One region of the Lysinibacillus sp. FSL K6-3209 genome, then DNA from elsewhere that is predicted to be linked to it. Evidence: riboswitches for the same ligand, from Rfam matches in the RefSeq annotation. Region 1 holds a riboswitch; the other holds the start of a gene.
The links. Region 1 has a riboswitch for cyclic di-AMP ahead of MHH88_RS14545 (TrkH family potassium uptake protein). Riboswitches for the same ligand answer to the same signal wherever they lie in the genome.
Positions count from the first base shown of each region.

Region 1 (26,202 bases):
ATTAGCAATGGAAAATAAATTGAAGGCTAGTAGTGTGCCTTCATTAATCGTCCATATGCCTGATTTATATGGGCCCAATGCAGAAAATACAATTCTATATGAAACATTAAAAAGTGTTATTAGTAATAAAAAGGCAAACTTCGTTGGGCATATGCAAGTGGCTAGAGAATTTCTCTATACAGTCGATGGAGCTAAAGCAATCGTTGAATTGGCATTGCGATCAGACACATATAATCAGAATTGGAATGTGCCAGCTGTGCATCCCATTACAGGAGAACAATTAATGGGGATAATTCGGGATATTACAGGCTATAAAAAGAAAGTACGAACGGTTTCCAACACAATGATTGCTATTTTAGCACTCTTTTCTCCATTTATGAAGGAAATGAAGGAGATGATGTATTTAACAGAGGAGCCTGTTATTTTGAGCGGGGTAAAGTATGAAAGAGCAATTGGCACGCTGCCGCAGACTAGTTATCAGGAAGGTTTACAACAAACGTTGCTATGGTTGAAGAAGAAGAGATAAAATCAGTTTTCCTAAAGTATAAAAATCCACTTCGGTTTCTGCGGGTACAAAGTAGTTCGCAGAAATCTACGTGGATTTTTATTAAATTGTGTGAGTGACTGGCACTTATTTAGTTATATAATGCCTAGCTCGTTATTACAATGAATCATAGGCAATTACCCGTTGATAGATGTTGAAAGGGATTGGGGGTGTTTTTTTGTCAGTTGAATCGTATGTGCATGAAGTGTCTCCTGAAAAAAGTGGAAAACGTAAATGGGTAATCATTGTAGTAAGTATGTTATTCGTTGCCTGTGTATTATTGGTAGGAAGCCGCGTTGTCTCTTTAATTTTTAATGATAATCAGTCGGATTTTGCAGCTTATAAAACACTAGTTGGTCAATCAACTGAAAATGATTTTGGGAAATTGACTTTAAATGAGGTGATGGTTGATGATAATCAACTATTGTTAAACGCAACTTTTGAACCGGCGAAAGATGTAAATTTCGACCATCAAATTTTTTTCTTTCCGCAAGTACTCGTGAACGGTCAAAATTATACCGTTCGAAACGGTGGTCAGACCATTGCCCAATCAGAAAATACTTATACTATATATAGCAGTGTTAAAATGCGTGATTTACCTCAAGATGAACTGTTGCAACTGAATATCCTCTACAATGATTGGAATTGGGAAAAGCCTATTCCAGAGCCTTGGGCATTTAAAGTAGAAGCATCTCAAAAGCAACTGCAAGAAGATCGAAAAGTAATTGCACTCAATAAAACCATCAAGCTTAGTGATGGTCAGGAAATCAAGGTAGAAAAAGTTGTATCTACACCGATTTCAACGACGGTATACGTTGAGACACAAGAAACTACAAATGAATCGTTAAATTTTAATATTGTATCGGAGTCAGGCAAAACTTGGCGTCAAGATTCTTCGTACACATTAAATAAAGAACATACAAAGTGGGGGATTCGCTTCGATGCACGCTATCTTACAGATAAAACGTATAAACTGATTCCTGTTACTGCAAGTGATGTTAAAAGCGGACCAGCTATCAAAATACGCGAGAACTGAATATTCGATGCTTTAAGTAAATTTTACAATATCTTAATCTATTAGAAGCCTATCTCCGTGTAATATGATTGTATATTACATGGAAAGTAGTGAACAGTTTGCGAAAGTTATTCGAGATTTTTCTTATTTCCTTTAAATTAGGTTGTACATCTTTTGGAGGTCCAACAGCGCATTTAGGCTTTTTTCAAATTGAATACGTGCAAAAAAGAAAATGGTTATCAGATAAAGAGTACAGTAGCTTAGTAGCACTTAGTCAATTTCTCCCTGGGCCTGCATCGAGTCAGGTTGGTATGGGCATTGGGTTACTACGTGGCGGACTGTTGGGAAGCTTAGCCTCCTTCCTTGGTTTTACGTTACCATCTGTATTGCTATTAACTCTATTTGCCTATTTTTATTCGCATATAAAGATGGATATGGGCTGGATTCATGGCTTGAAATTGGTTGCTGTTGCCATCGTGGCGCAAGCGATTTGGGATATGTCCAAAAAGTTAATTCCTAGCATAGCACACTTGATAATAGCAGTTTTAGCGCTTATAACGCTCCAATTTTGGGGAAATCCATTTGCGCAAGTTATTGTCATTGCATTGGCAGCTTTAATAGGTGCACGCCTGTTTAAGCAAACGAACGGTTTAGAAGATACCACGCAAAAAAATTTACCCATTTCTAAAAAAACAGGTGGCTTGTTATTAGCATTGTTTGTCACATTAATGATTGCTCTACCAATAGCTAATTCATTGTTAAAAGATGACTTACTAACTATTATGGAAAAATGTTATCTAGCAGGTGCCCTCGTATTTGGTGGCGGTCATGTAGTATTACCGTTACTCGAAACGCAGTTTGTGCAAAGTGGCTTAATGAGCGCATCTGACTTTATAGCAGGCTATGGTCTTACACAAGCAGTTCCAGGTCCATTGTTTACATTTGCCTCTTATATTGGGATGGTCATTGCTGGCGTGCCAGGAGCAGTGGTTGCGACAATTGCAATTTTCCTACCTGCATTTCTTTTAATCGTTGGGGCTATGCCTTTTTGGCTCACTATGAGTAGGCATGTAGCTTTGAAAGGTGCAATGGCTGGTGCTAATGCAGCGGTTGTTGGAATTTTAGCTAGTGCTTTTATTCATCCAATTGTGACGCAAACAATTCAAAGTGGATTAGATATTCTTTTAGCGGCTGTATTTTTGTTGCTATCCTTGCGCTGGGCAGTCCCTCCTTATATACTGGTCCTGCTTGGCATAATAGTGGGACTGCTATGTTATTAAGAGCAAACATAAAAAAATCAAAACTACACATGATGATGGTAGTTTTGATTTTTTTTTGGGATCAATTGTTTCTCTATTGTAGAAGCAAATGAAACCTGTCCATTCAAAGATAGGTTCCACGAGCGGTGTGTCATCATGTTAGCTGAATTGTCATGTTCTATCTTCGATAAAAAGTATATTACGTTCGTATCTTGATACTAGTTTTTGCTTTTTTATTTTTGCAAAGACGTTATGAGAGTTCACTTTTATAAAAACAAGACGGCTTAATACCGTCATGTTGAATATATTTTCATTCAATATAATGCACCGTTCTTAGAGATGCTTACCGTAAAGTTAGCTGAAATTGGGATTACAACACCTTGGTAAGTGTAGTTGTCAGCAATGCTATAACCAAAGTAAGTATAGGGTTGACCTTGAGGCCATTGCGATACACCTGCGTAAGTTTGGCTCCAAGAACCTGAACCCCATCCTTTAGCAGTTGTAATAGTTCCTGGACTTGTGAGCACCATACCATCGCGTTCGCTATGGTATGCCGATTGTGGAGAAACTGTTGCATTGATTCTTCCTATAACGTGTCCTGTTGTATTTATTACATTAAATGATTTTGTGATACTTGTAACAATTTTTCGTGCACGGATATTTGAGGTGGAATTTTCCATTGAAACGATCTTACTTGTAATTACTTCGTTTAATATGATTTTGAATTGGGAAGGCTCAATCCATCCGTTTTCTTCAAAATATGCAAAGTGAGCCACAGCGATATTTAAAACTTCTTGTCCTACATATTGATTTTGTAAGTCTTGTAAATCATTCAGATATTGCTGATAGTATTTTTCTTTTTGTGTTTGTGATAAAACAAGCTCCGCTGCGGAAGCTGATGGAACAAATACACTAACTACACCACATAAAGCGAGAGCGATAATACCGATAATAATACGTTTCATACTTCAATATTCCTCCCTATGTAGTACTTCTTATACTAACATAGTGACGAAATTCTCTATAACTATATACTGTTTTGGACAGCGAAATATTGTAAATTATATAACGCTAAGATGTGTTTATTGTTTAGAAATATTGGACTGGAGGGAAATTTATTTCTTGAAAATACAGAAGTCATTTAATCTAGTATTGAATGGAGATATAACAGTACTAAGTTATTACAACTCGGTTTATATGTCAGAATAAGTGAAATAATCAGAAAATATTATAAAGTTTTTTAAAAATTTTGTCAATAGTAAGTCGTTTAAATAAAGCATTAATTTCAAATTCCAACACATCTCTATGACAATATTTGTATTCAAGCAGGGCAATTTCTGTTGAATTAAACTTTGCAGTTATAAAGTGATTCTTAAGAGAAGCAATATAAATGTCTTTGTTTTTATAAGTTGAGAAGGGTTTCTATTAACATAATCCTACCTTGTTCTTACAGTTCTTTTATTTATCTGGATGGATTCATAGCGTTCTTTATTTCGTTTGTTTATAATGAAGAAATGGAAAAACTCAACAAGAAAGAAGGGATAGCTATGGCACGAGGTGTTTACATTCATATTCCTTTTTGTCATCAAATTTGCAATTATTGCGATTTCAACAAATTTTACTTTAAAAATCAACCTGTTGATGAATATATAGAATCACTTGGCAAGGAGATGGCGCTTGCTACGGAAAAATATCCGCAACATTTTCAACAAATTGAAACGATTTTTCTTGGCGGTGGAACACCTACTGCTTTATCTCCAGAACAATTAACGAGATTACTCAACATGATCCGCACGTATATTCCAATGGATCGTGTGACAGAATTTACATCAGAGGCGAATCCAGATGAATTATCAGAGGCGAAAATGCGTGCTTTGTTTAATGGAGGCGTCAATCGTTTAAGTATGGGTGTTCAATCATTTAACCAAGAATTATTGAAAAAAATTGGTCGCACACATAGCAATACGCACGTCTACGATACAATTGCACTCGCTAAAAAGGTCGGTTTTCAAAATATAAGCATTGATTTAATGTATGGTTTGCCAGGTCAAACGATGGCGCAATGGAAAGATTCATTAGATAAAGCGTTTGCGCTTGAGCTACCACATTTCTCAGCTTACTCTCTTATCGTAGAACCAAAAACAATTTTTTATAATCAATATGCGAAAGGGAAACTGAGCTTACCAACGGAAGATTTAGAAGCGGATATGTATGAAGTGCTAATGCAAGAAATGAAATTGCATGGTTATATGCAATATGAAATCAGCAATTTTGCGAAAGCAGGTTTTACTTCAACGCACAATAAAATTTATTGGGAAAATGATGAATATGCTGGTTTTGGCGCAGGTGCACATGGCTATATGAATGGCACGCGTTATTCAAATTATGGTCCTTTAAAAAAATATATGGATGCTGTAAATGCGGGGGACTTACCTATCATGCAGGAGCATGTTGTAACAGCAACTGAACAACGCGAAGAACAAATGTTTTTAGGGCTGCGTAAAACGGACGGAATTACACACAATATATATGAAGAAAGATTTAATGAGTCAATGTTGGACCGTTATGGACATGTCATTGATAAGCTAGTGTCAGAAGGGCTTTTGGCACATGATGCTGTAGGCATTCGGCTTACACGCAAGGGGCGATTTGTCGGGAATGAAGTTTTTCAACAATTTTTGCTAGAAGATTGAGCGATATCGTTGACATAAAATGTGGGATTTGATAACTTAATAATAGTATTAGCACTCCTCTTAGTTGAGTGCTAACAGAGGTGATGATCATGCTAACAAATCGGCAATTACAGATATTGCAAGTAATCGTAGACGATTTCATTATGTCTGCACAGCCGGTAGGTTCTCGCCAAATCTCAAAAAAACAAGAGATTACATTTAGTCCAGCCACTATTAGAAACGAAATGGCGGATTTAGAGGAATTAGGGTTCTTAGAAAAAACCCATACGTCCTCTGGTCGAGTGCCTTCGGAAAAGGGGTATAGATTTTATGTAGATCATTTGTTGAATCCACAGGGCATTAATTCACGGGATATTCAGCAAATTCAATCAATTTTTAACGAACGTCTAGTAGAAGTAGAGCACATTATCCGAAAATCAGCGAATATTTTATCTGAGCTGACATCGTATACATCGATTCTTTTAGGACCAGATGTCCAAAGACATCGAGTAAAGCGTTTTTCTATCGTGCCACTCTCAAGCGACGCGGCAGTAGCGATTATCGTAACGAATAACGGACATGTTGAGAACCGCATGTTTAGTTTACCACCTAATTTTACCGCTGCTGAACTAGAAAAAATGGTGAACATTTTAAATGAGCGCTTAGTCGGTGTTTCGTTAGATGAAATCCATAAAAAGCTGGAAATTGAAATTCTGGCAATCTTGCAGCAACATGTTCGATCGGCGGATGATTTTATCCATTCGCTCGTTTCAGCTACGATGCAAAATTCGGAAAGTAAAATTTTCTATGGTGGTAAAACAAATATGTTCAACCAACCGGAATTCCACGATTTAAATAAAGTCCGAATGATTTTGGACTTAATGGAAACGACTAGCCAAGTGCAGTCGCTTTTCCATCCGAACGAATCGGGTATTCATATTCGTATAGGCTCGGAAAATCAGCAGTTAGAAATGGAAAACTGTAGTGTCATCACGACGACTTATTCAATAGGTGAGGATCAACAGGGGGCCATTGCAATTATTGGTCCAACGCGTATGGATTACAAGCGTGTTGTTGCTTTGCTTGAAGTAATGCGCATGGACTTATCTCAAGCCTTTACGAAGAATCGTAGTGAATGATAATGAGGAGGATTTAAGTGACTGAAACAACAGAAAACAAAGACCTTGTACAAGAAAATGTACAAGCTGAAAATGAGGCAACTGTAGAACAAACAGAAACGCCAGAAGAAGTGAAAGAACTAACGATTGAAGAGCAGTATGAAGCGAAACTAGCAGAATTACAAGCAAAGCTAGATGAGGAGGAAAATCGCCATCTACGCCTGCGTGCTGACTTTGACAATTTACGCCGCCGTACACAACTTGATCGTGAGGCGGCTGAAAAATATCGTGCACAAAGTCTGTTATCGGATTTATTGCCGGTATTAGATAATTTCGAACGTGCTTTACAAATAGAGCCAACTTCTGAAGAAGCAGTCTCAATTGTAAAAGGTATTGAAATGGTCTACCGATCACTAGTAGAAGCAACTGAAAAAGAAGGCTTACAAGTGATAAAAGCTGAAGGAGAGCAATTTGATCCAAATGTTCACCAAGCTGTTATGCAAGAACAAGATAGTGAAAAAGAACAAGGTGTTGTATTACGTGAGCTTCAAAAAGGGTATATTTTAAAAGATCGCGTATTACGCCCAACTATGGTATCTGTAAACGAATAGTCATCGCACTATTCAAAAAATAATTAGTTAATTAACGCATTTGCGTTTTAATAATAGGAGGAAATTTTACTATGAGCAAAATTATCGGTATTGACTTAGGAACAACAAACTCTTGTGTATCTGTACTTGAAGGCGGAGAGCCAAAAGTTATTCCAAACCCAGAAGGAAACCGTACAACACCATCTGTAGTAGCATTCAAAAATGGTGAAAAACAAGTTGGGGAAGTAGCAAAACGCCAATCAGTAACAAATCCAAATACGATTATCTCAATTAAATCTAAAATGGGTACAGCTGAAAAAGTTAAAGTGGAAGATAAAGAATATACACCACAAGAAGTTTCAGCAATGATTCTTCAATACTTAAAAGGCTATGCAGAAGATTACTTAGGTGAAAAAGTAACGAAAGCAGTTATTACTGTACCTGCTTACTTTAACGATGCGCAACGTCAAGCGACAAAAGACGCTGGTAAAATCGCTGGTCTTGAAGTAGAACGTATCATTAATGAACCAACAGCTGCTGCACTTGCTTATGGTTTAGATAAACAAGATGTAGACCAAAAAGTATTAGTATTTGACCTTGGTGGTGGTACATTCGACGTATCTATCCTTGAATTAGGTGACGGTGTATTCGAAGTATTAGCTACAGCTGGTGACAACAAACTTGGTGGTGACGATTTCGATGACGCAGTAATCGAATATTTAGTTGCTGAATTTAAAAAAGAAAACGGCATTGACCTTTCTAAAGACAAAATGGCTATGCAACGTCTAAAAGATGCTGCTGAAAAAGCGAAAAAAGATTTATCAGGTGTAACATCTACACAAATTTCATTACCATTCATTACGGCTGGTGAAGCAGGTCCATTACACTTAGAAATCTCTTTAACTCGTGCGAAATTCGATGAAATTACATTACCATTAGTAAACCGTACAGTTGGTCCAGTACGTCAAGCATTATCTGATGCAGGTCTATCTACTTCAGAAATTGACCAAGTAATTTTAGTTGGTGGTTCTACTCGTATTCCTGCCGTACAAGAAGCTGTACGTAAAGAAACTGGTAAAGAGCCTCACCGTGGTGTAAACCCTGACGAAGTAGTTGCAATGGGTGCTGCTGTTCAAGGTGGCGTATTAACAGGTGATGTGAAAGACGTAGTACTTCTTGATGTAACACCACTTTCTTTAGGTATTGAAACAATGGGTGGCGTGTTCACAAAATTAATCGATCGTAACACAACAATTCCAACATCTAAATCACAAGTATTCTCAACTGCAGCGGATAACCAACCAGCAGTAGATATTCACGTATTGCAAGGTGAGCGTTCAATGGCAGCGGATAACAAAACATTAGGTCGCTTCCAATTAGCGGATATTCCACCAGCTCCACGTGGTATTCCACAAATCGAAGTAACATTTGATATCGACAAAAATGGTATCGTGTCTGTTAAAGCGAAAGATTTAGGTACAAATAAAGAACAAACAATCGTTATCCAATCTGACTCTGGTTTATCAGATGATGAAATCGAACGCATGGTAAAAGATGCAGAAGCAAATGCTGAAGCGGATGCAAAACGTAAAGAAGAAGCTGATCTTCGCAACGAAGCAGACCAATTAGTGTTCCAAGTTGACAAAACAATTGCTGATTTAGGTGAGCAAATTACAGAAGATGAGAAAAAATCTGTAGAAGATGCTCGTGATGAGCTTAAAAAAGCGCTTGAAGCTGGCGAATTAGAAGGTATTAAATCAGCGAAAGAAAAATTAGAAGGTGTATTACAGCCTCTAGTAATGAAAGTTTACGAACAAGCTGCAGCTGCTGCTCAAGCGGCTCAAGGTGGCGAAGCAGGTCCAGAAGCTGGAACTGACAAAAAAGACGATGGTATCGTTGATGCTGACTTTGAAGAAGTAAAAGACGATAAATAAGATATTATCAACAGCACAGTAAAGTGAAAAAGCCAAAGACCGCTTGCGGCTTTGGCTTTTCTCTTTCTATTCTTTATAGAAAAAGAATGGGCATATTAGTGACATTTCTATAATGCTAGAGATATCATAGATACAATGATAGTAATGAGAAAATTATGGCGAAAATTAAAGCAGTTTTTTAAACTGCATGTTACAATAGATTTTATGCAAAAAGAGCGGAGTGTGAATCATGGAGAAACGCGATTACTACGAGGTGCTTGGTTTAACGAAATCGGCTTCTAAAGATGATATTAAAAAAGCATATCGTAAATTATCAAAGCAATACCATCCTGACTTAAATAAAGAGCCAGGTGCAGATGAAAAATTCAAAGAAATTGCTGAGGCTTACGAAGTACTAAGTGACGATCAGAAAAAAGCGCGCTATGACCAATTTGGACACGAAGATCCAAATGCAGGCTTTGGCGGCGGTGGCTTCGGAGGCGGCGGCTTTGGCGGCTTCGAGGATATTTTCAGTTCATTCTTTGGCGGTGGTGGACGACGTCAAGATCCAAATGCACCACGCAAAGGTGACGATTTGCAATATCGCATGAATATTAAATTTGAAGAAGCGATTTTCGGGAAAGAAACAGAAATCGAGATTCCAAAAGATGAAACATGTGATACTTGTCATGGCTCTGGGGCAAAACCAGGAACGTCACCAGAAACATGTTCGACATGTAAAGGTGCTGGGCAAATTAATCAAGCAGTCGATACACCTTTTGGTCGCATGATGAATCGTCGTACTTGTTCAACATGTCATGGAACAGGTAAAATCATTAAAGAAAAATGTTCAACTTGTCGTGGAGAAGGTAAAATCCAAAAACGTAAAAAAATTAAAGTGTCTATTCCAGCAGGTGTAGATGACGGTCAACAAATTCGTGTATCGGGTCAGGGTGAACCAGGTATTAATGGTGGTCCAGCTGGTGACCTATACATTATGTTCCGTGTTCAAGGGCACAATGAATTTGAACGTGATGGAGATGATATTTACTACGAATTAAAATTAACATTCCCTCAAGCAGCACTAGGTGATGAGATTGAGGTACCAACTGTGCATGGAAAAGTGAAATTACGTATTCCTGCAGGCACACAATCAGGTGCTCAATTCCGCTTAAAAGATAAAGGCGTTAAAAATGTGCATGGGTATGGAACAGGTAACCAATATGTCACAGTTAAAGTTGTCACACCAGAAAAACTAACAGAGAAACAAAAACAATTACTACGTGAATTTGCAGAAATCAGTGGTGATATTCCAGAAGAACAAGGAAGTTCACTATTTGATAAAATCAAGAAAAAATTCCAAGGTGAATAATTAGAGGAGCTGAAGAGCTACGTGAAGTGGTCAGAATTATCCATTCATACAAAAAATGAAGCGGTGGAAGCAATTTCAAACATTTTGCATGAAGCAGGGGCTAGCGGTGTTGTTATTGAAGATTCAGCTGAATATGCGAAGCCACGTGAAGATCAGTATGGAGAAATTTATGCGCTAAATGAAGATGATTTTCCAAAAGAGGGAGTCATCGTTAAAGCTTACTTATCAGAGTCTAGCTTTTTAAATGAAACAGTCGAAGAGATTAAGGCGGCTATTACAAATTTAACGAAATTTAACATTGATATTGGCGAAAATGTTGTTTCGATTGTAGAAGTGAACGAGGAAGATTGGGCAACAGCGTGGAAGCAATATTATCACCCTGTTAAAATTTCGGAACGCTTTACAATTGTACCGACATGGGAAGACTATTCACCCGTTTCAACGGATGAGTTAATCATTGAGTTAGATCCTGGCATGGCATTCGGAACAGGAACACATCCAACGACAGTAATGTGCTTACAAGGGCTTGAAAAGGTCGTGAAAGAAGGCGACACGGTTGTTGACATTGGCACAGGTTCAGGGGTGCTGTCAATTGGTGCTGCAATGCTGGGTGCAAAAAGTGTGCATGCTCTAGATTTAGACGAAGTTGCTGTACGTTCTGCTAAAGAAAATGTTGCGTTGAACAAAGTAAGCGATACAGTGCAAGTTTTCCATGGTAACCTATTGGATACTGTGAAGGAGCCAGCAGATGTTGTCGTTGCCAATATTTTAGCGGAAATCATAATGTCCTTTACTGACGATGCATTTACGATTGTCAAACCGGGTGGATTATACGTCACTTCAGGCATCATCGGAGCGAAACGAGATGATGTAAAAGCAGCACTAGAAGCTTCTGGATTTGTTATTGAAGAAGTTTTATTAATGGAAGATTGGGTAGCGATTATCGCCCGTCGTCCCCTATAAATGAACCGAGGAAGCGCAAATTGTGAGCCGAGTGCTGACGATTTGGCGCTTCTTCTATTGAGAGGAGTGAGCAGTATGCAACGCTATTTCATTGAGACGGCCATTCAGGAAGCGCGCATTACAGGTGAAGATGCCCGCCATATTATGCGTGTTATGCGGATGAAAGAAGGTGCTGAAATCATCGTTGTGGCACAAAACACAGCTTATATTTGTACGATTACCGCCTTTGAAGATGAGGATGTCATAGTGCAAGCAACGGGACAAACCATTCCATCCCCTGAACTACCAGTGCGTGTAACAGTGGCGTGTGGGTTGCCTAAAGGCGATAAACTGGAGCTTATCACGCAAAAGGCAACGGAGCTAGGGATGTATGCTTTATTACCATTTGAAGCGGAACGTTCCATTGTCAAATGGGATGTGAAAAAGGGTGCGAAAAAACAAGAGCGCTTGCAAAAAATTGCAAAAGAGGCAGCGGAACAATCACATCGCACACATATTCCTAAAATTTATGAACCGATTCACTTTAAACAGCTTGTGTCACAAATTGGAGATTTTGATGCTGTTTTTATTGCAGATGAAGAGGATGCCAAAGCCGATAAACGGACAAGGTTTGCGGACAAGCTAAAAAACCTGTATGACAAGCAAGCGAAATCAATCCTTATCGTCTTTGGACCAGAAGGTGGAATTGCGCGCAAGGAAGCTGATATGTTAATGCAAGCTGGTGCGCAAACAATGTCTCTAGGACCAAGAATTTTACGAGCAGAAACGGCGCCTCTTTATGCATTATCTGCAATATCATATGAATTTGAATAAAACTTGGGTTTAGCCTTGTGGTGTTTTTTTTGTAAGTGGAACTGTCACGGAGCAAAGCATTTTACCAGTGTGTAAATCCCTTTGTAGAGCGCGTTTTATGAAAGCTGCTGTCTGCACATGCAGATGGCAGTTTTTTATTACTATTGTCGACAAGAATAGTTGTAGGGGATTACTGCTAGAGAAGAAACTTATGGATGCAATCGAGCGAATTTACCGTAGTAGCAAATTTTAAAGTAGTGCTGAGAAGGGGAAAAAATAGATTGGTTTATGTCAAAGGATTACAGGTTTGTGAGGCAAGTTCTTGTAAACAACATTTAGTCAGTTATGGTATTAATAAAAAAGCCCAATTGTTAGCTTGTTTGTCTAACAATTGGAGCATATGCAGTGCCATCAAAGGTAATAGGGTTTCTATATTGCCTGTTAGAGCATGTTATTTATTTTAAGGCTTCTTGCATAAAAACTTTCATCTTACTACTTAATACTGTTAATTCCCCAATAATTTCGCTGAAATCTTGAACAAGTTGAGCTTGTTCATTTGTTGCACCATTAATTTGACCCATATTTTGTTTCAGGTTTTCAAGGCTACTATTAATATTTCGTAAAGACGTTTCAATACTTTCTGTCGCGTTGGATGTTTCAGAAGAAAGCTTTCTTACTTCTTGTGCCACAATATTAAAACCAGCACCATGTTGACCAGCACGAGCTGCTTCAATCGAAGCGTTTAAGCCAAGTAAATTTGTTTGACGCGAGATGCTTTTTATTAAATTTGTTACTTCGTGTGTTTTTTTAGCATCATCTAGTGCGTGCTGTGCTTGCGTGTTAATTTCGTCACTAGTGGCTGCTAGCTCCTCAGAATGAGAAGCTACGTTATGTACTTTATCTTGTAAACTGTTAATAATAGTTTCCATTTTATTCATATATTCTTCAAGTTTAAGTTTATTGTCGATTGGTAAACCAAAAGCAAGTGCTCCCACAACTTTACCATGTTCACGAATGGGAAAAGCAAATGCATAAATGAAAATTCCGTAAACGTCTTCTGGGATAATTGTATCTGAATTTTGCCCTTTTAAAGCAGTGTAAATATTCTCATCGTTAGAGTTTACTTTGTGCCCGTCTTGATAACCTACATCGATGCGTTTACCAGCTAAACATTTTACAACAGTTTCAGTTTCTTTATCAATAACCGCTACTATTGCTTCTTCTTTTAATGCTAAGTGAATATAGGGAACTGAAAGAGATAATGCTTCAAGAATGTTCATACTAATTCCTCCGTTTTTTGTAAACCGTTTAAGGGCACTATTAGTTTTGTAATCATACAATTACATTGAAAGTATATCATTTCACCAGCTTTGTTGCTATATTGGAAGAAAGAAATGTATTTTATAATATGACAATAAAAAACAATTAAATGATAAAAGAGAATGGCAATTACTTATAGAAGGTTTCGTTTTCAAAGGTGATATTATATTGAGATAATTGATAGCAGAGCGTGTAAAAGTTGGGCAATAGCTATTTGTTATGCTTAGTTATTTTATAAAAAAATCTAATAAGTACTGATTTTAAAAGGTTTGTGTTATTATAGTTCTCGTATCTAAAATAAGAACACAAAAAAATACTTATAAATACGAAACACAATGTTATGTGATGTTGAAAGGATGAAATTAATTATGAGTTACGCGCCTCCAAAAACCGTATCTCTATATACGCTAGGTTGTAAAGTAAATCATTACGAAACAGAAGCTATTTGGCAACTGTTTAAAGAAGAAGGCTATGAACGTACGGAGTTTGATCATAAAGCAGATGTTTATGTGATTAATACATGTACAGTAACAAATACGGGTGATAAAAAATCACGTCAAGTTATTCGCAGAGCTGTCCGTCAAAATCCGGATGCTGTTATTTGTGTAACAGGCTGTTATGCGCAAACATCGCCAGCAGAAATTATGGCTATTCCTGGTGTTGATATTGTGGTAGGAACACAGGACCGTACAAAATTACTAGGCTATATTGAACAATATCGTAATGAGCGTCAACCGATTAATGCTGTACGCAACATTATGAAAAACCGTGTATACGAAGAATTAGATGTACCGGCATTTACAGACCGAACACGTGCATCGTTAAAAATCCAAGAGGGTTGCAATAACTTCTGTACATTTTGTATTATTCCTTGGGCGCGTGGTTTAATGCGCTCTCGTGATCCTCAAGAAGTTGTCAAACAAGCACAGCAGTTAGTAGATGCTGGTTATCTCGAAATTGTACTAACAGGTATTCATACAGGGGGTTATGGTCAAGACTTAAAAGACTATAATCTTGCACAGTTGTTACGTGATTTAGAAGCGAATGTAAAAGGATTAAAACGTTTACGTATTTCTTCTATTGAAGCAAGCCAACTAACTGATGAAGTCATTGAGGTTTTACGTGACTCAAAAATCGTTGTAAATCATTTACACATTCCAATTCAATCTGGTTCGGATACGGTATTAAAACGTATGCGCCGAAAATATACAATGGCATTTTTCGGGGAGCGCTTAACAAAATTACATGAAGCCTTACCTGATTTAGCTGTTACTTCTGATGTAATCGTTGGGTTCCCAGGTGAGACAGAAGAAGAATTTATGGAAACCTACAACTTTATTCGTGACCATAAGTTTTCTGAATTACATGTTTTCCCATTCTCACCTCGTACAGGCACGCCAGCAGCACGTATGGAAGACCAAGTGGATGAGGACATTAAAAATGAGCGCGTGCATCGTCTAATCGCTTTAAACGACCAACTAGCAAAGGAATATGCTTGTCGTTTTGAAAATGATGTGTTAGAAGTAATCCCAGAAGAATTTGTTCACGATGGTAGTGATGAAGAAGGTTTATTAACAGGTTATACTGATAACTATTTAAAAGTAGTATTTGAAGGACCTGAAAATCTTATTGGCCAACTTGTAAAAGTAAAAATTACACAAGCAGGCTATCCTCATTCTAAAGGGCAGTTTGTACGCTTACTAGAGACAGTAAAATAATTGATAAAGGATTGTCTATCTATTGAAGATGGACAATCCTTTCCTTTTTTCCTTAATAATAATGCGCTTGTACGGGCATGATATTTAGTGTTTGTAGCAAGTATTTTTATTAGATAGACTGGCTCTAGTGTTCGATTATTAGACGGAAACGTGAAAACATGTTATCATTCCAAAGAGGTACGGACAACTTAAGTTAGAAGGAGCGCTTGTTAAATGAAAACAAATTATGCAAGTATGATTGATCACACGTTATTAAAGGCGGAGGCAACGAAAGAGCAAATTGAAAAGTTATGTGCAGAGGCTAAAGAATTTGGCTTTGCATCAGTTTGCGTAAATCCAACTTGGGTAAAATATTGCAGTGAGCTATTACAAGATTCAAATGTTTTAGTTTGTACGGTTATTGGTTTTCCGTTAGGCGCTAATACAACCGCTGTAAAAGTATTTGAGGCAAAAGATGCAATTGCTAACGGCGCACAAGAAGTAGACATGGTTATTAATATTGGGGCATTAAAAGACCAAAACTTTGAATTAGTGCAAGCAGATATTGCGGCAGTGGTGGAAGCCGCTAAAGGCAGTGCGATTGTTAAAGTGATTATCGAAACATGTTTACTAACTGAAGAAGAGAAAGTAAAGGCATGTGAACTTTCAGTGGCAGCTGGAGCAGATTTCGTCAAAACGTCAACAGGTTTTTCTACAGGTGGAGCAACAGCAGAGGACATTGCCTTAATGCGTAAAACAGTAGGGCCAGAGCTAGGTGTAAAAGCTTCTGGTGGCGTTCGCAGTTTAGAAGATATGCAAAAAATGGTCGAAGCAGGTGCTACACGAATTGGGGCAAGCTCTGGTGTAGCGATTATGAAGGGCTTAGTTGCAGATTCTAATTATTAATTTTCACATATCATTTAATAGCGGTCTTTAGAAAAATAGTGTACTGGGGATTTCTCCGGTATACTATTTTTTTGATTACCACTAAAGACCGTACTTACAATCAACCATCTATATTACGCTAACCTGTCTATAGAATAATTAATTTTTCCTTCTCATATACTCGAATGACGTAAATCTTTTGAAAGGAGGATTTTATGTTTACGCAATTTAAATATTGGCGGCCTTATATCGGTCCATTCGACCCTTGTAAACCGATCGAAGTCAAGAGTTATTCAACACCTCCGCAATTGTATATAGGCTTTCAACCACCTGGACTACCACAATTTCAAACGGCTAAGGAAGCGCTGAAATTTGGTACTTTATGGCCTCAATTTTTTAGCCCATATCCGAATCCAGAGAGAGGTGAGATGAAAGGTGAGTAAAAAAATGCCACCAGAGTTTTATGAGCTTCTCGAGGCAATTCAGGCCATTGATTTTGTTTTAGTTGAATTAAATCTTTATTTAGATACACATCCTCACGATTATACAGCGATTACACAATTTAATGAAAATGCTGAAAAAAGTATGCGCTTAAAAATTGATTTTGAGCAAAAATTTGGACCACTCATGAACTTTGGTAGAAGCTATTCAAATTATCCGTTTAACTGGGTCGACACGCCATGGCCTTGGCAAGTGTAACATCTTATGAAAAACATTTGGATTAGGGGGAAAGATGTTTGTGGTATTATGAAAAAAAGCTCCAATATCCAGTGAAAGTTAGTACATGTAACCCGATGCTTGCGAAATTTTTAATAGAGCAGTACGGGGGTGCTGATGGGGAGCTGGCTGCAGCACTTCGGTATATGAATCAGCGTTACACTTTACCTGATAAAGTAGTTGGTTTGCTGACGGATATAGCGACGGAAGAGTTTTCACATCTCGAAATGATTGCGACGATGATTTATAAATTAACGAAGGACGCCACGCCACAGCAGTTAAAAGAAGCGGGAATTGGTGATTATTATGTTAATCATGATAAAGCTTTGTTTTATCAAAATGCAGCCGGTGTGCCATTTACCGCAAGCTACATTCAGGCAAAGGGGGATCCCATTGCTGACCTTTATGAAGATATTGCAGCAGAAGAAAAGGCGCGTGCCACATACCAATGGATTATTGACTTATCAGATGACCCTGATTTAAATGATAGTTTAATTTTCTTAAGAGAAAGAGAAATCATCCATTCTCAACGCTTTAGAGAAGCGGTCGAACTATTAAAAGAAGATGGCAACACGAAGAAAATTTTTTAAAATACGACATAATGGAAAAATGCTCGTACATGAATGTTTGCTTGCTTTGATAAAAAACGTAGATGAGAGAAAACATAGCCGATAAGGCGGCAACGCTCGTGGATAACAACCTATAGCGAGCGTCAACAGCATAGCAAATAAGTGTTAGATTGTTGGTAGTCAATCTAACACTTTTTCTTATTTTGCTAATTTGCTTATTCAATATTGGAAAATTGCGCAATATCTTTACGATGGCCAATCATGACTAAAATATCTTCTTGTTCAATTAATTGTTCTGGAGATGGAGAGATAATGATATCTACTCCTCTTACAATGGCAATAACACTGACATTGTATTTAGCGCGTAAATCTAAATCGCGTAAATTTTTATTGGCCATTTTGGGAGGAATCATAATTTCTTCTATACTATAGTCTTTCGATAACTCAATATAATTTAACATATTAGGGGAGAGCAACTGATTTGCTACTCGTTCACCCATATCGCGTTCAGGATAAATAATCCAATCTGCGCCTACTTTATCTAATACTTGCCCATGTCTTTTACCGAGCGCTTTAGCGATAATTTTTTTTATGCCCAGTTCTTTTAGCAATGAAACCGTTAAAATACTTGATTGCATATCGTTACCAATGGCAACAATGACACAATCGAAATTTCCTATGCCGATGGAGGTTAGTGCCTTCTCTTCAGTCGTATCTGCAACAACTGCATGTGTTACATAAAGCTCGGCATCTTCAACCCGCTCCTCGTTAATATCGATTCCAAGCACTTGTTGGCCCGCTTCATGTAATCGTCTAGCCACACTTACTCCGAATCTGCCTAAGCCGATGATGGCATATTGATTGATGGTCATAGTCGTTAGCTCCTCTTGAATTTAATTAACCGATCATTATATTTCCTTTTGGATGATGGAAAGCTTCTGGCTTTCGTCGTTTCGTAATAGCAAAAGCAATCGTTAGAGGACCGAGTCTACCAGCAAACATTGTTAAAATGATGAGTATACGACCAGCAGGCGTCAACTCAGGAGTTAGCCCCATGGAAAGTCCAACAGTACCAAAGGCAGAAGTAGCCTCAAACAAATACATCATAAAACTATGTTTTTGTTCGGTAATGCTAAGAAAGATGGTGACAAACACCACAATGACCATCCCACACATTGCCACGGTTAATGCCTTTAAAATGGTTTCAATCACAATTCTACGACGAAATAAAACGACATCTTCCTTCCCTCTAATTTGCGCCCAAAGCGTAGCAGCTAAAACGGCAAACGTTGTTATTTTAATCCCACCAGCGGTAGAACCAGACCCCGCTCCGATAAACATCAATAAAATAGTTAAAAACAATGTAGAATGAGTCAAATCCCCGATAGGTAAAGTATTCGATCCAGCAGTCCTTGGTGTAACAGCCTGATAGAAAGAGCCCAAAATTTTACCCATTCCCGTTAAATCACCAATTGTTTTACTATTGGTATATTCAAATAAAAATATTAAAAGGGTAGAACCTACTGTTAAAATAACTGTGGCTGATAATACAATTTTAGAATGGACAGAAAGACGTTTTGTTTCACGATATTCATATAACTCATTCATGACGATAAACCCTAAACCACCAATTGTAATCAGCGCGCAAATGGTTAATACAACAAATGGGTCAGCTACATACGCTGTTAAACCTTGGAACCCTCCCATTAAGTCGAAGCCAGCGTTGTTAAAGTTCGAGATTGAGTGGAAAAAACCAAAGTAAATGGCTTTACCAATCGGCATATCAAATGAAAAACGAATCGATAAGATAAGGCCTCCAATTAGTTCAATAAGTGCTGTAAATAACAAAATTCTTTTCACCAATTTCACAAGACCAGCCATCGAAATATTATTAAAGGCTTCTTTTAACAATAGCCTTTCTTTTAAAGAGATTTTTTTCCCTAACAACAAAAATAATAATGTTGCAAAAGTCATAAATCCTAAGCCCCCGATTTGAATAAGAGCCAGAATAACGATTTCACCAAACATTGTAAAGGTGTCTCCTGTATCAACTACAATTAACCCGGTTACACATGTGGCGGAAGTAGCAGTAAATAATGCATTTAAAAAAGGTAGGCCATTTCCATCCTCTGTAGCAATCGGCAAAGTGAGCAAACATGCCCCAATAAAAATAATAATGGCAAAACCAAGTACAAGAATTTTTGGTGGACTTAAATAATGTATCAATTTTCTCATCGATGTCTCCTAACTGTTTACAAAACATGTGAGCCTTTCATATCCATATTTGGGCATAAGAAAAAGACCCTCATGGTTAGACTGTTGGATTGGGCATCACAAAAAAACTAATGGTGGTCTTTATGACCTCCTTCGCTTTAGCCGACGAAGTTAGCTGACGGGTAGGATGGCGAAAGAGAACTCATCCCTTCTACATATGCAGAATTAACCCCAAAATATTGGGTCCTCCGTACTCAAAAAATTTGAGATTTGGCTGTTATGAAATTGAATGGGATTATTTTACGCCCAACTATTAATTTTTGTAAAGCCCTTATTTTAAATTAAATTTCTTCACCTTATTGTTCACGTTAAAGCGCTATAAAATTCGGACAAAGTGGGTGTAAAAAATTCTCTGCGCTATTTCGAATACTTTCTATTGACCGTTAAAAGACAATACGGTATAATTTTTTAGTACACAACAGTTAGTTATTAGCCTAATTCGTTTGTGTATTGACGTGTGTTCGGAGGGAGGGAAAGAGAGATGTCAAAAACTGTCGTTCGCAAAAACGAATCGCTTGAAGATGCTCTTCGCCGCTTCAAACGTACTGTATCAAAAAGTGGTACAATTCAAGAAGTTAGAAAGCGCGAGTTCTACGAAAAACCTAGCGTAAAACGTAAAAAGAAATCAGAAGCTGCACGTAAACGTAAGTGGTAATTTAATTTCCCATTAAAAATCCCTACGTTCAAAACACGCAATTGTATGATTCACTGAGCAGACAATGATATACCTGGAATTAATTGCACTAGCGATTAATTCTGGGTATTTTGCATGATGCTCCATTTTGCGGTACATATTCGAAAAAAAGGCCGAATGAAGTCACCCTAGATTTCGTTCGGTTTTTTCATTGCCATTGTCAAAGCAACTTTCAATCCATCCAACAGAAGATAAAAAACAACCTTTCACTAAAATTTCACTGTATAATAAAAATAAACAAGATTTTGTGAAACTTATTACAAATTCTCTCGTATATACAGTAGAGAAGCATGTTAGAAGGGAGGGAAAAAGATGCGGCAAAAAAGGAGAATACTAAGCTATATCATCATCATTTGGATGACAGTTTTGGTAGCGTTTCCATTGACTACAGCTTTCGCGAGTAGCAAGGTTTACCACGTACCGATTCATGATGAAGTAGAACGTGGACTTCACGCATTTTTGGAACGAGCTTTTAAAGAGGCAGAAGAAAATTATGCAGAAGCGATTGTACTGGAGATACATACGCCGGGTGGATTTGTCAATGCAGCTAGTGACATCGCCATGCTTATGGATGCCACAAAAATTCGTACAATCGCTTTTATAAACAAAGATGCGCATTCCGCTGGTGCTTTTTTAGCCTTACATGCAGATGAAATATACATGGTACCAAATGGAACAATTGGCGCAGCGGCTGTTATCGATTCAGTGGGCAATGCAGCGGACAATAAAGCGCATAGTGCGTGGTTAGCACAAATGCAGGCAGCAGCCGAAACATCTGAACGTGACCCGATATATGCATTAGCAATGGCAGATCCAAAGATTAATTTGCCAGAATATCGTGCTGGGGGAGATAATTTATTAACATTATCTGCTACAGAAGCAAAAAAGGTCGGCTATTCTGAAGGAACGGTTGCAAACTTTCAAGAGCTTTTGGCGGAAACGGGGTTAAAAGGTAGTGATATTGTACCGATTGAGCCAACATTCGCTGAAAAAATTGCTCGTTTTATTACGAACCCGCTAATTATACCTATTTTGTTGTCCGTTGCTAGTTTAGGGCTTGTAATGGAGCTCTATTCGCCTGGATTTGGCGTTCCGGGTATAATGGGGTTGTCAGCTCTCGGATTATTTTTCTTCGGACATATGGTGGCAGGCTTTGCAGGATATGAAACATTGTTACTTTTCATCGCAGGGCTAGCCCTCGTCATCGCAGAATTTTTTGTCCCCGGAGGCATTGTTGGTATTTTAGGTGGTGTGCTTATAATACTTAGCTTGCTGCTAGCAGGTGCCAATATAACGCAAATGATTATGGCGATCGTTATTGCACTTGTAGTAGCCATAATAGGAATGGTGGTCCTGATGAAATTTTTCGGTAAAAAAATGCATGTTTTAAACAAGTTAGTGTTGATGGATGCAACAACGACGGAAGAAGGCTATGTGTCTAACGTTAATCGCACAGAGTTGTTAGGAAAAGTGGGGGTAACAATTACACCGCTTCGTCCAGCAGGGACAATTCGTTTTGTTAATGAGCGTATTGATGTAGTATCAGAAGGTGGCTACGTTGATGTAGGCAAGAATGTAGAAGTGATTAAAGTAGAAGGCTCACGCATTGTCGTGAGACAAACAGAAAAAGAGATGGAGGAATAACAACATGGGATTTGATTTAGCTCTAATGGGTCCAATTGTCGGGCTAGTCTTATTATTTATTGTAGTCGCGGTATTCTTTACTTTTGTACCAGTGGCGCTGTGGATTTCTGCTCTTGCAGCAGGTGTCCGCGTTAGTATTTTCACATTAATCGGAATGCGCTTACGTCGTGTCATTCCATCGCGTATCGTCAATCCGTTAATTAAAGCCCACAAAGCGGGCTTACCAGTAACTATTAATCAGTTAGAAAGTCACTATTTAGCAGGTGGTAATGTAGACCGTGTCGTAAATGCACTAATTGCTGCTCACCGTGCGAATATTGAACTAACATTTGAACGTTGTGCTGCGATTGATCTAGCGGGACGTGATGTATTAGAAGCGGTACAAATGTCGGTTAACCCAAAAGTAATCGAAACACCATTTATTGCAGGTGTTGCAATGAACGGGATTGAAGTAAAAGCGAAAGCACGTATTACTGTGCGTGCTAACATCGAACGTTTAGTCGGTGGTGCAGGTGAAGAAACAGTTATTGCCCGTGTAGGTGAAGGGATCGTTTCTACAATCGGTAGTGCAACAAGCCATACAACAGTCCTTGAAAATCCGGATATGATTTCACAAACCGTGTTATCTAAAGGCTTAGACTCGGGAACAGCATTTGAAATCCTATCCATTGATATTGCGGATGTTGATATCGGTAAAAATATTGGTGCGGAATTACAGATTGAACAAGCGCAGGCGGATAAAAACATCGCCCAAGCGAAAGCAGAAGAACGCCGTGCAATGGCCGTTGCAAATGAGCAAGAAATGATTGCACGCGTTCAAGAAATGAAAGCGAAAGTAGTGGAGGCAGAAGCAGAAGTTCCGCAAGCGATGGCAGAAGCTTTACGCTCTGGTAATCTTGGTATTATGGATTACATGAATTATCGTAACATTCAAGCGGATACAGCTATGCGTGACTCCATTTCAAAAGTAAGCCTAGATAAATCAGAACCAAATGAACCGAACGTATAACATACGGAAAGGAGCGAGTGCTAACAAATGGAACAACTTATTTTATTTGCAATTATAGCCATAGTCAGCTCGCTTTTCGGAAAATTAAAAAACCCAAAAGAACAAAAGCCAATGCCCCCTTTCAATAAATCTGCGCAACCTTCCGCTCATATGGAAGTAGATGAGCCAATGCAACATCAGCCAACGACTAAAAAGCAGAGCTTCGAGGATTTTGCACGAGAGTTTTTAGGGGAAATGAAAGCGGAAATGACGACAGATGTTCCGGAAAAACGAGTGGAACCAAGAGAAGAAAGTGTGAAGGAACACATTCCTAGCTATGTAGCACCACCGTTAACGCCGACGGAACCTTCTAGTCGTAAAATTGAACGACCTAGCCTTGGTCGTTTAGCTGCGGGGAAAAAAGATAGCCCAGTGGCAGCCTCCAAAAATGGATTCCAACTACCAAATTCCCAAAAGGCAATTGTGCAAGCAGTGGTAATGGCTGAAATTTTAGGTCCACCAAAAGCAAAACGAAAATAACTAGCATGTCCTCCTTTTTTGGCGCATATATTGCCGAAGAAGGAGGCATTTTTTATGAAAAAATTATTTCAATTAACGCCACTACTTGAATTAACACAGTATGAAACATTAAAAATTATCGGTCCATATCGCTTTTTACATGCGGATGCTACATCGTGCTCGTTTATTTATGCAGATTATCATATTATTGTGCGTGGAAAATCCGTTGCTATAAATGCAATTAAAGAAGAAATGCTTCATCTTTCAGTAGAGGATTTGCAAGAATTACATGTGAAAATGACTAAAGATTTGGGTGTGAGCAATCATGTGGAATAATCGACCGATCATCATACGTATAAAGCGTCATGAAAATGTTCATCCTTTTATTCAAGCATTGCATGCGCAACAAATACCATTAAAGCGTGTCGTCTTTCGGGAGCAAGAAGTGACATTTGAAACGCATATGGGGTACTTGTCTAAAATTCGCCGTATACGCAGTCGCTATCGGCTCAAAATGACTGTTCATTATGCAGATGAACAACAGGTTTTTCGAGCTCAACTTTGGACATTACTTGGTTTGTTTATCATGATTTTAACCCCTTTGCTATGTGCGCAAGTAGTTTGGCGCGTCGATATTGAAGCGGCTACACCAGAATTGCAGCAACAAATAGAGCGAACGTTTCAAGAAACTTTTAGGCTAGAAACACCTATGACGAAAAAAGTGTTACCGTCAGATGCAGTAATTCGGCAAAGTCTGTTAGAAAAGCATCGAGATTTAGCGTGGGTGCATATTGAAAAACACGGTGGTCGAGTTATTTTAAGACCACAGGAATCGCCTAAAAAAACGGAGCTGACAACAGAAAAACTTGCTACCCATTTAGTTGCTACGAAAAGTGGGGTTATTACAAACTTTAATATTCAACACGGCGAACGGAAAATTTCTGTTAATGATACAGCATATGATGGGGACGTCTTAGTTAGTGGTGTCATTGAAAGTGGGGATGATCATGTTTTTGTCGGGGCAAAGGGAGAGGTATTTGCCGACTACTGGCTTGAATGCACATTTAAAATACCAACAAAGCTAACGCTTCAATCTTTGCAGCAAAAGCAATGGCGTGTCGTGGTGAAAGGTATTCATAAAGAAGCGGTTGATTATGTACAAAAGAAAGACTTACCAAATTGGCTAGATCCTTATGTTTCCATTGTGGAGGAACAGCAAACAAAAACGATGGTAATTAAATTAGATGAATCTAAAATAGACACGTTGTTAATGCCACTACTTCATGAAAAGATGTTGCAATCCCTTCCTGCAAAAACAGTTATTAAGAAAGAAAACCTTTTACAGGCGAAGTGGGGGAATGGTACAGTTGAAGGGAAAGTTCTATTTTTAGTCAATGAAAACATTGCAAGTCCAATAAAAGGGCCACAAGGAGAATGATTATGTCAGAACATTTAACTGTATTACAAGTGGATAATCCAAATGAAGCGGTCATGTTACTAGGTATATCTGATGCGAATATGAAATTGATTGAAGAGGCACTTCACGTTCATATTATTACACGCGGTGAGCAAATTCAGCTTGCGGGTGAAGAAGAAGCAAAAGAACAAGCGACATATCTTTTACATGCATTATTAAAAGTTATTCGCAAAGGCATTAATATCGACCAACGCGATGTAGCAACCGCTATTGAAATGACACAAAAAGGAACAATTGAATATTTTGCAGAACTTTACGATGAAGAAATTGCACGCACGACAAAAGGGAAACCAATTCGTGCTAAGACAATTGGTCAGCGAGAATACATACAAGCGATTCGTCACAAAGACGTTGTTTTCGGTATCGGTCCAGCAGGTACCGGAAAAACGTATTTAGCGGTAGTAATGGCTACACAAGCGCTTAAAAATGGGCATGTAAAGCGTATTATTTTAACTCGTCCTGCAGTGGAAGCAGGAGAGTCATTGGGCTTCCTTCCAGGCGATTTAAAGGAAAAGGTGGATCCATATTTACGTCCACTCTACGACGCCTTAAACGATATTTATGGCTCGGAACAAACACAACGCCTTATTGAGCGAGGAACGATTGAAATCGCGCCTTTAGCATATATGCGAGGACGTACGTTAGATGATGCTTTCGTTATTTTAGATGAAGCACAAAATACAACACATATGCAAATGAAGATGTTTTTAACACGTCTTGGCTTTGGTTCAAAAATGGTTATTACTGGCGATAAAACGCAAATTGACCTTCCTAAAAATACAGAGTCAGGATTGATTGTTGCGGAACGCACGTTAAAATATGTCAAACCAATACATTTCCAAATTTTAGAGCAAGGCGACGTTGTCCGCCATCCAGTCGTAGCAAAAATCATCCAAGCTTATGAAGAGCAACAACTTTAAAATAACCGCCTTAGGCGGTTATTTTAAAGTCTGTACCGAAAGCGAAGCGGCAGGTACAACGATAGAAAAGTCTGTACCGAAAACGAAGCGGCAGGTACAACGGATAGAAAAGTCTGTACCGAAAACGAAGCGGCAGGTACAACGATAGAAAAGTCTGTACCGAAAGCGAAGCGGCAGGTACAACGATAGAAAAGTCTGTACCGAAAGCGAAGCGGCAGGTCAGCGAATTATGCATATCTAAGGTTAAATGTGACGGCTAT
Region 1 covers NZ_CP150264.1:2,983,066-3,009,267, reverse strand. The annotation lists gene MHH88_RS14635 (SDR family NAD(P)-dependent oxidoreductase) at 1-526, shown strand, start outside; gene MHH88_RS14630 (DUF4179 domain-containing protein) at 723-1,580, shown strand; gene chrA (chromate efflux transporter) at 1,670-2,839, shown strand; gene MHH88_RS14620 (hypothetical protein) at 3,133-3,783, opposite strand; gene hemW (radical SAM family heme chaperone HemW) at 4,366-5,511, shown strand; gene hrcA (heat-inducible transcriptional repressor HrcA) at 5,601-6,629, shown strand; gene grpE (nucleotide exchange factor GrpE) at 6,647-7,219, shown strand; gene dnaK (molecular chaperone DnaK) at 7,291-9,132, shown strand; gene dnaJ (molecular chaperone DnaJ) at 9,362-10,483, shown strand; gene prmA (50S ribosomal protein L11 methyltransferase) at 10,505-11,446, shown strand; gene MHH88_RS14585 (16S rRNA (uracil(1498)-N(3))-methyltransferase) at 11,522-12,259, shown strand; gene MHH88_RS14580 (methyl-accepting chemotaxis protein) at 12,694-13,518, opposite strand; gene mtaB (tRNA (N(6)-L-threonylcarbamoyladenosine(37)-C(2))-methylthiotransferase MtaB) at 13,927-15,276, shown strand; gene deoC (deoxyribose-phosphate aldolase) at 15,490-16,161, shown strand; gene MHH88_RS14565 (spore coat associated protein CotJA) at 16,356-16,583, shown strand; gene MHH88_RS14560 (spore coat protein CotJB) at 16,588-16,839, shown strand; gene MHH88_RS14555 (manganese catalase family protein) at 16,878-17,447, shown strand; gene MHH88_RS14550 (TrkA family potassium uptake protein) at 17,642-18,298, opposite strand; gene MHH88_RS14545 (TrkH family potassium uptake protein) at 18,324-19,661, opposite strand; cyclic di-AMP (ydaO/yuaA leader) riboswitch at 19,786-19,926, opposite strand; gene rpsU (30S ribosomal protein S21) at 20,182-20,355, shown strand; gene MHH88_RS14535 (nodulation protein NfeD) at 20,752-22,038, shown strand; gene floA (flotillin-like protein FloA) at 22,043-23,047, shown strand; gene MHH88_RS14525 (hypothetical protein) at 23,075-23,566, shown strand; gene MHH88_RS14520 (hypothetical protein) at 23,621-23,881, shown strand; gene MHH88_RS14515 (sporulation protein YqfD) at 23,871-24,983, shown strand; gene MHH88_RS14510 (PhoH family protein) at 24,986-25,942, shown strand.

Region 2 (5,207 bases), 1.9 Mb from region 1:
TACGTATGCAACAAAATTCGTAGATCCTGCTCTTGGCTTTGCCCTTGGTTGGAACTACTGGTATAACTGGGCGATCACAATTGCAGCAGAAATTGCAGCTGTTTCGCTTATTATGAAGTATTGGTTTCCTGATAGCTCCTCTGCATTATGGACAGTAGTATTTATTATGATTGTACTAACATTCAATTTACTATCTGTTAGAAGCTATGGTGAAAGTGAATATTGGTTTGCCATGATAAAAGTGGCGACTGTTATTGTTTTTATTATCGTCAGCCTATTGATGATTTTTGGTATTTTAGGAGGGCAAGCACCGGTTGGTTTCACGAATTTCTTTATAAGTGATGGTCCATTCCATGGTGGCTTCCTTGCAACATTCGGTATATTTTTAGCAGCTGGTTTCTCGTTCCAAGGAACAGAATTATTAGGTATTACTGCTGGCGAAACGGATGACCCTGGAAAGAACATTCCAAAGGCTGTAAAATCCGTCTTCTGGCGTATTATTTTATTTTACATTTTAGCGATTGCGGCGATTGGGATGTTGATTCCATTTACGGATGCGCGCTTATTATCTGAAGATATTGCGGTATCTCCATTTACATTAGTATTCGATCGCTTAGGCATTGCTTTTGCTGCCTCATTAATGAATGCTATTATTTTAACTGCAATGTTGTCTGCAGGTAACTCTGGTTTATATGCATCATCACGTATGTTATGGCAATTAGCGGTAGATGGACATGCACCTAAAATTTTCACAAAATTAAGCCGTCGCGGCATTCCAATTTATGCATTACTGCTTACATTGGCAGTAGGCTGTCTAGCATTTTTAGCATCATTTTTTGGTGATGGCGTTGTCTATATGTGGCTTCTAAACGCTTCTGGGATGTCAGGCTTCATTGCATGGCTTGGTATTGCCTTTAGTCATTATCGCTTCCGCCGAGCGTTTGAAGCACAAGGGTTGGATTCAAAATTACTACCTTATAAAGCAAAGCTATATCCATTTGGTCCGCTCTTTGCTTTCACCGTATGTATGATTGTAGTCATTGGTCAAAACTATACAGCATTCACTGGTGATTCAATTGACTGGTATGGCGTTCTTGTTTCATATATTGGTATCCCACTCTTTGTTATATTGTGGCTAGGCTATAAAATAAAACATAAAACAAAAATGATTCCACTACAAAAATGTGATTTAAAAGTGGATAAATAATAATGAGAACTGTCCTAAATGTTAGGGCAGTTTTTATTTTTGTTGTACACATCTGTCAGCCAATAAACCCCGCAGTAACAGATAATTGTCATAGCAAAAAGTGTTAAAGTGACGCAGTCGCTTTAACACTTTTTCTATTATTTCATCTTTATTTTATTAAGCAAATAGCGTTTCCCATAATAGGTAAATATTTAACGCTACGACGATGACAACGACACACCAGCCAAGAATTGTTGTGATACGGTGATTGACGAGGCTACCCATAATGTCCTTTTTACTTGTGAACATCACAAGCGGGATAAGCGCAAAAGCAATACCGAATGACAGGATGACTTGGCTTAATACAAGCGCATAGGTTGCATTGACGCCAGATGCAATAATGACCAGTGGTGGAATCATTGTAATGGCTCTGCGCAAATAGAGAGGAATTCTACGCTGGATAAAGCCCTGCATAACAACATCTCCTGCTAATGTACCGACAGAAGAGCTTGCAAGCCCTGCAATAAGAAGACCAAGACCGAAAGAAACGGCTGCCATAGGGCCAAGAGCATCCCGTAAACCATTATAGGCAATATCTAAATCCTCAACTACTAATCCTTGCGTATGGAACACCGCTGCTGCAATAATCAGCATGCTCATATTAATCGCGCCGGCAATAATCATTGCAATTACAATATCGATAAACTCGAAACGGAAAATACGTCGCTTTTCATTGTCATTACGACCAATAACGCGATTTTGCGTTAAGGAAGAATGTAAATAGATTGCATGCGGCATAACAGTAGCCCCTAAAATACCTGTTGCAAGTAATAGGGAATCGACTCCTTCGAAATGTGGTGTCAGCATTCCGAGTGTTACTTCACCCCAATTAGGTTGAGCTAAAAATGTCTGGAACGCAAATGCGAGTACCACAATTAGCACCATACCAGAAATACCAGCTTCAAAAGCTCTAAAACCTCTGCGTTGTAGCTCTAAAATGGCGAATGAGCCGATTGCCGTAATTAGTGCCGCTGGTAGCATTGGGATGTTAAATAATAAATATAGACCGAGGGCAGCACCGATAAACTCTGCAAGATCAGTTGCGATAATTACAAGTTCAGCCTGTATCCATAAAAATATAGAAGTTTTTTTAGAAAAGTTCTCTCTTGCTATTTCCGGCAAATTCTTTCCTGTTGCAATGCCAAGTTTTGCTGATAAAGATTGAATTAGTACAGCCATTAAATTAGAAAAGGCAATAACCCAAAGAAGTAAATAACCGTACTGCGAGCCAGCTGTAATATTTGTGGCAAAGTTGCCGGGATCGATATAGGCAACCGCTGCAATAAATGCCGGACCTAGAAAGGGTAAAATACGTTGCCAGCCTTTTATGTCGCCATCTAAAACAGCTTCGGCTGCCGACTTCTTAATCGGTTTATAGGCCATGTTGTTCCCTCGTTTCAAAAAGTATCGTTAGTGAAATAAAGTTTCCTATAGGAAAATAATGATACTACTATTCTATAGCTAGAACTGAAAAATGTGAAGAAGTTTGCTTGTTTTTTTTATCATTGCCAAAAAACAATGGGAAATCACTGCTGAAGTGAGTTAAATCGCGGATAAAACCATGGAAATCAGCAAAAATAATCCGAAACGTTTACCAGTAATGGGCTTCTACATATAAGGAAAAAATTTACGAAAACTATATAATCTGTTCTTTACTTTTTATTAATACAGGCGTAATATGACATCATTATAAAAGTTTCAAATTTCTAAATCGCTGAAGCAACTAAACGCGGGGGACCCAATTTTGATGGATTGTCTCTACAATTCTTGGGGTGAATCTCTTTACAAGAGTAGGGCTACTCAGGCCCGAATCCGACAGCTAACCTCGTAAGCGTTAAGAGCAGAAAAGTTGGAGCTTGTCAGACGTTACAACGTCTACAAGTCGTATTTGTGATGACTTGTAGACGTTTTTTGTTGTCATTTGGCATCCCAAGCCCCAGTAGCTAGAAAGAGCGATTATGCAAAGGTGTAATTGATTTAGAAAGGCGAAACACACTCTAAAAATCTAGAAGGTGTTAAAAATGAAATCCTCATTCAAACGTTATGTTATCGGTAAACCATTGAGATCCGATGCATTAGGGGAACAAAAGCTTAGTAAAACAAAGGCATTGGCTATATTATCATCTGATGCATTGTCATCAGTAGCATACGGACCAGAGCAAATTTTACTTGTGCTCATGACAGTAAGTACGGTTGCCTTTTGGTATTCGTTACCGATTGCAGCAGGCGTAGTGGTGCTCCTTGTGGCACTCACGTTATCCTATCGACAAGTTATTTTCGCCTATCCACATGGTGGCGGGGCATATGTAGTGTCCCGTGAAAACTTAGGCGTTAATGCAGGTCTTGTAGCAGGTGGGTCATTACTCGTTGATTATATTTTAACGGTTGCAGTTAGTGTGTCTGCTGGGACAGATGCTATTACATCAGCATTTCCAAGTTTACATGCTTATAATGTACCGATTGCAGTGTTTTTTGTTATTTGCCTAACACTATTAAATTTACGTGGCGTTACAGAATCAGCATCTGTTTTAGCGTATCCTGTATATTTGTTCGTCGTTGTGATGTTAATGCTTATTGGGATAGGTATCTATAACGTCGCAACGGGGCAAGTTCCCGCTGAGTTGCATCCAAAAATCGGGACGCCAGTTGCGGGCATTAGTTTGTTTTTACTATTAAAGGCATTTGCTTCAGGAAGCTCGGCATTGACGGGCGTAGAAGCGATATCCAATGCTATCCCGAATTTTAAAAGCCCTGCACCAAATAATGCAGCGAAAACGCTATTAGCAATGGGAAGTATTTTAGCAGTGCTGTTTATTGGTATCGTTGGCTTAGCTTATTTTTACGGAGTTGTGCCAAACGCTCAAGCAACGGTTGTCTCTCAAATTGCTGAAGCGAGTGTTGGACGCAATGTATTTTATTATATCGTGCAAGGTACGACAGCTATGATTTTAGTACTTGCTGCCAATACAGGTTATTCAGCATTTCCTTTACTCGCAGTTAATTTATCAAGAGATGGCTTTATACCAAGAATTTTTCAAATTCGTGGAGATCGACTTGGTTATTCCAACGGGATTATGATGCTCGGATTAGCAGCGATTGTCCTTATTGTGTTGTTCGACGGTGCAACAGAGCATTTAATTCCTCTTTATGCAGTAGGGGTCTTTATACCATTTACATTAGCGCAGACTGGTATGATGCGAAAATGGTGGCGTGAAAAGCCAAATGGATGGGTGACGAAATTCGCTATAAATACAATAGGTGCAGCCATTTCCTTTGTAGTGGCGATGATGTTCTTTGTTACAAAATTACCTCAAGTATGGCCAGTATTCATCTTTTTACCAATGATTATTTGGATGTTTCATCGCATTAAGCAGCATTACAATGCAGTCGGAGAACAACTACGACTAAATGGAGAAGCATTGCCGATAGTAGACGGAAATGTTTTTATTGTACCGGTAGCGGGGATTACAAAAGTGGTAGAAAATTCACTGCATTATGTGCAATCGTTGAATGTGGAAAAAATTATTGCCTTTTATGTAGCATTTGATCAGGCTGATGCTAAAGCCTTTGAGGAAAAGTGGAAGGCATGGCAACCAGATATACGTCTCGTTACGTACTATTCGCCATATCGAAGTATTACGCAACCTTTAAAAAAATTTATTGATAAGGTAGAACACCAATATGCGAAAACAGGCTATCAAGTAACAGTAGTCATTCCACAGTTTTTACCGAAGAAAGGTTGGCATCACATGTTACACAATCAGTCGAGTTTATTAATTCGTACATCGCTGTTATTTCACAAAAATGTCGTCATTATGACCGTACCTTTCCATTTATCTAAATAATGACTAGCAAGGTCGAAAATAGTCTGATATAATCAGAGCATTGATTGCAAAACACGAACGTTTACCATGAAATAATGTGTAAATACCATTAAATTCCGAAAATTTAAACTTTTTTC
Region 2 covers NZ_CP150264.1:281,963-287,169, forward strand. The annotation lists gene MHH88_RS01520 (amino acid permease) at 1-1,207, shown strand, start outside; gene MHH88_RS01525 (Nramp family divalent metal transporter) at 1,364-2,629, opposite strand; cyclic di-AMP (ydaO/yuaA leader) riboswitch at 2,949-3,094, shown strand; gene MHH88_RS01530 (APC family permease) at 3,268-5,091, shown strand.
Region 2: linked by a shared signal. The riboswitch ahead of MHH88_RS01530 (APC family permease) and the one ahead of MHH88_RS14545 (TrkH family potassium uptake protein) in region 1 are both predicted to bind cyclic di-AMP.